Regions from separate parts of the Paraburkholderia lebeckiae genome, predicted to be linked through region 1. Evidence: riboswitches for the same ligand, from Rfam matches in the RefSeq annotation. Region 1 holds a riboswitch; the other holds the start of a gene.
The links. A riboswitch is a leader RNA that binds a small molecule or an ion and turns the genes downstream of it on or off. The one in region 1 is predicted to bind cobalamin.

Region 1 (2,186 bases):
CGTCACAATCAGGCGGACTTCATCGTCACCCGCGCATTCGTACGCATAAAAGCGCTGCGCTCGACCATCGCGCCGAACAGCAGCCCGATCGTCGTCCACATGACCACCTGCATGCCGATCGCCGCGACGCGGAACTTCCACAGCAGCACAGCCGGGAACGCTGCCGGCACTTCATTGATGAGCGGCATCGACAGTTGCACGGCCGCGATGATCACGACGAACAAGAGCCCTGCGACGATCGAACCGTTCCACGCACCCAGCTTCGCCGCCGCGCGACGCCGCACCTTCAGCGAGAACACCATCGTCGCGAGCGAAATCGCGATCGTCAGAAAGAACAGGCCCGTGCGCGTGCCGATCGTCTCCGGATCACCGACCGACGGCGGATTGGCCGGATACTTGATATTCGGCACGATCACGAGCGTGATGAACGCGCCAAGCGCGAGCCACGCGGACAGCGCGCGCACGCTCAACGTACCCGCGCGTCCATACGCATAGGCAAACACCAACGAGAACAGGCCGCCAAATGCCGCGCCATACGTGACCACGCCAGTCAGCAGGCCGAGGCCAGCCTGCGTCTGACGGCTCACGATTTCGGGCTCGGGCGCCTCGCCGCGCGCGGCGGCCGCTTTTTCTTCGAATGAAATGGCCTGATCGACCTGTGGTTCGCCGACGATTCGCGCGAACGCGAACGTGAGCAAGCCCGCGACGATGCCCGCGAGCATCCCGCGCACCAACAATTTACCTACCATGTCGAACTCCGTTAGTGGCAGGGAAAGCCAAGCAGATGGCGGCCGTCGTGCACGAACTCATGCACGTACATGCCGGGCACGAGCGACGTCGCGCCCTGTTCCGCACCAACGAAGTAAAGCGCGAGCAACAGCAGCAAGCCGCCGAACACGACCCACGGCAGCAGTTCGCGCAAAGGAATGGGAGTGGGCTGGGCCGCCGGTTGCGCGGCGCGATCAAGAACAGCTTCGGTCATGATGGACATCTCCTGGGGTGACGCGCCCCGAAAGTCGATTGCAGAGGAATGGTGCGAAGCTCAGGTCTGGCTTTCGGCTCTTGTGGATTGCAATGCCGATTACAGTGGCGCGACCGCGCCGGGCTCTCACCGGCTTCCGTGCTTCGCAGCGCCACTATTCTACGCGCTAAACTGCAGCTTCCGTGACGGCGAGGGCTACCTCGCAACGCGCGCCGCGCGCCGATGAAACCACGCAGGCAAGTACGAATGGAGCGCCAACGCAAAGAATGGATACGCGACTATTACTGGTGAGCCACGCGGCAACGGCCGCGCAGCGCGCGGGCCGCTTCCCTGCCGACGATCCGCTCGACGCGCGCGGTCGCGCCGAAGCCGAGGCGGCGCGCGCGCGTCTCGCGCTTCCCGCCGACGCCGCCGTGTTCACCAGCCCCGCCGCCAGCGCGCGCGAAACGGCCGCTGCGCTCGGTCTGAGCGCCACGCCTGCCGACGCATTGGCGGATATCGACTATGGCAAATGGCGCGGCCAGCGCCTCGTGGACATTGCCGACGAAACGCCCCGCGAACTCGCCGCCTGGACACGCGAGCCCGACGCCGCGCCGCCCGGCGGCGAATCGTTCGGTCAACTCGTGCAGCGGGTTGGAGAGTGGCTCGACGCGCAGCAGGCAGACGTGCGTTCATGCAATGCCGTCAACGAAGCAAGCTTCGCTGCCTCTGCGCAAGGTCGAACCATCGTCGCAGTCACCCACGCGACTCTGCTGCGAGCGGCAATCGTGCACGCCCTCGGCGCATCGCCAGCCGTGTTCTGTCGCATCGAGATCGCGCCGCTGTCGGTCGTCGAATTACGCCACTCGCGACGCGGCTGGTCGTGGTGGCCGGCCGCCACCGCCTGAACGGCACCCCCGCTACCTGCCCGACACCACGAGCCGCAACCGGTTGGACCCCTCGGGCGTCAGCGTGATTTCGGTGCGTCGATCCTTCGCGCCGAGATAAAAGTGCTGACGTCCCGGCGAATTCTGATCGTGCGTTGCATCGGGCAGGCACGACGCGACGTCGGCCGCGACCGCTTCCAATGCATCCGTGTTCGAGCCCGCCGCCTGATGCGGCGTCCACGTGCACTGGAAACTTCGATGCGCGGCCGAACATTGCGCGTCATCGCCATCAGGTTGCGCAACGCCTTTGCCGTCGTCGGGTGTCAGCGAGGCGAAGC
Region 2 (2,186 bases), on a different contig from region 1:
CCAGACACGGGGACGAACGACGGCATTGCCGCGACAACGGAAATACAGAAAGCGGAACTGAGGTCATGAACGCGCCACCGCATCCCCGCGGCGGTCGTTCTGCTTCTTTGGGCCGGTATCCGGGCTGGCGAAAGCGCCGCTTCCCCTTCCCGGCCGAGTGGTTTCTCGTCCAGTGGTGAAATGTCCATGCGACCTTGCGCGCGGACATCGAAGCCGGCACTGCGGTGCCCGGCTATCAAGCCGGAACCGCTTTTCGCTTACCGTTGCGGGGACAGCACAGGTTAGCCGCTCCAGAGCAGGTGGCTCCCTGTTTCCCGTTTAACTGCATGCGCACGAGCGCGCACGCGAGCACCCAAAGTGCGTGCGAGTGTAGGCCCGCGGACATGCGCAGTCAAGGAACGCACAGAGCCGGAAAGCGCCGCCGTGGCTTATCCGGCAAGGCGCCATGTGCTATCGTATGCGCGCGTTTGGTGCCCGCACATGCGCTCGCGTGTGCAGTTAAACGGGAAACAGGCAGCGCCTCGCGCGTTCAACCTGTGCTGTCCCCGCAACGGTAAGCGACCTGCGGCGCGCGATTCGATTCGCCTTCGATTCCGACGTGCCGCGCATGCGTTTTTTGATGCCACTGTCCCGCGAATCCACCAACCGGGACGGGAAGGCGAAGCGCATGAGGCCGCCAGCCCGGATACCGGCCAGACGCGGAGGCGGTGTCGCATTGCATCCGTGCATCACGTGGCGCCGCCGGCCGCCGGAATCCGCGGGGAACGGATGTGAAGGCGTAGCAGCGCGGCATCGCGCGTGCCCGGATTCGCAGTTCCGCATGACCTCTATATTCACCGCCGCGCGCGCTGTCGCACGCCGCTTCTCTTCTTCCATCACCGCATGGCGCGCGCCATGCACGCCGCGATGACGCGCGCCTGGCTGATCGGCGCCGGTCCCGGCGACGTCGAACTGATGACGCTGAAGGCCACCCGCGCGCTCGCGCAGGCCGATGTCGTGCTCGTCGACGATCTGGTGAATCCAGACGTGCTGCAGTTCGCACGCGCCGACGCGCAAGTCGAGTACGTCGGCAAACGCGGCGGCCATCCGTCGACGCCGCAAGCCGACATCGTCGCGCAAATGCTCGGGCTTCTGCGCGCGGGGCGCAGCGTCGCGCGGCTCAAGGGCGGCGATCCGTTCGTGTTCGGCCGCGGCGGCGAAGAGTTGCAGGCGCTACGGGCCGCCGGTATCGAAGTCGACGTGATCAACGGCATCACGGCCGGCATCGCGGCGCCCGCGGCGCTCGGTATCGCGGTCACGCATCGTGCTCACTCGCAGGGCGTCGTGTTCGTCACCGGCCACGGCGCCGGCAGTGGCGAACCGGACTGGGCCGCGCTCGCCGCGACGCGCATGACGCTGGTGATCTACATGGGCATGCGCCGGCTCGGCGAGATCGCCCGCGCATTGCTCGCGGCCGGCATGTCCGCCGACACGCCGTGCGCGGCGATCGAGTCGGCGACGCGGCCTGAGCAGCGTCATGCGCTCGCGCCGCTTCGCGAGTTCGCCGAGGCGGTGGCGCGCGCGGGACTCGGCTCGCCGGCGATCGTCGTGATCGGCGGTGTGGCGTCGCTCGCACTGGCGCGTGATGCGGCCAAACGCGACGCCGGCTTTGCTCACGAACTGGCAGCGAGCGCGACGCGACACGGACTCGGACGCGCGATCAAAACGCTGAGCGTCGGCATCGGTTGCCGCTTGCACAGCGAAGCCGCTGAGATCGAAGCCGCGGTGCGCGCAGCGCTCGGATCGAATGCCTTCGAGCAGATCCACGCCATCGCGACGATCGACACCAAAGCCAACGAAGCAGGCCTGCTCGAATTCTGCTCGCGCCATCAACTGCCGCTGCAATTGTTCAGCCGCGAGCAGATCGCCGCGGTACCGGTCGCGTCGCCGTCGGCGGCGGCAAACGTGCATCTCGGCGTCGATGGTGTGTGCGAGCCGTGCGCGCTGCTGGCGGCAGCGGCGCCGGACTCCACCACAACCGCGCGAAACGCGCGTCTAATCGTACGCAAGACCGCGCACGCCGGCATCACGGTGGCGATCGCAGCGGCGAACAACGCTGCCCTTGGCGACGCGCCCCCATCCCATCCCGCCTCTCAAGACCAGGACCCTCGATGAAAACCGATCCGGAATCGCATCAACGCATGACC

Region 2: another riboswitch for cobalamin. It lies ahead of cobA (uroporphyrinogen-III C-methyltransferase); the one in region 1 lies ahead of HDG39_RS30885 (CbtB domain-containing protein).

What each region holds. Positions count from the first base shown of each region.
Region 1 is NZ_JACHDK010000028.1:62,152-64,337, reverse strand. It holds gene HDG39_RS30890 (CbtA family protein) at 9-749, opposite strand; gene HDG39_RS30885 (CbtB domain-containing protein) at 761-982, opposite strand; cobalamin riboswitch at 1,034-1,168, opposite strand; gene HDG39_RS30880 (histidine phosphatase family protein) at 1,249-1,869, shown strand; gene HDG39_RS30875 (hypothetical protein) at 1,882-2,186, opposite strand, start outside.
Region 2 is NZ_JACHDK010000011.1:195,176-197,361, reverse strand. It holds cobalamin riboswitch at 94-371, opposite strand; cobalamin riboswitch at 452-711, shown strand; partial or broken gene cobA (uroporphyrinogen-III C-methyltransferase) at 907-1,644, shown strand; gene HDG39_RS35645 (cobalamin biosynthesis protein) at 1,660-2,154, shown strand; gene cobO (cob(I)yrinic acid a,c-diamide adenosyltransferase) at 2,151-2,186, shown strand, end outside.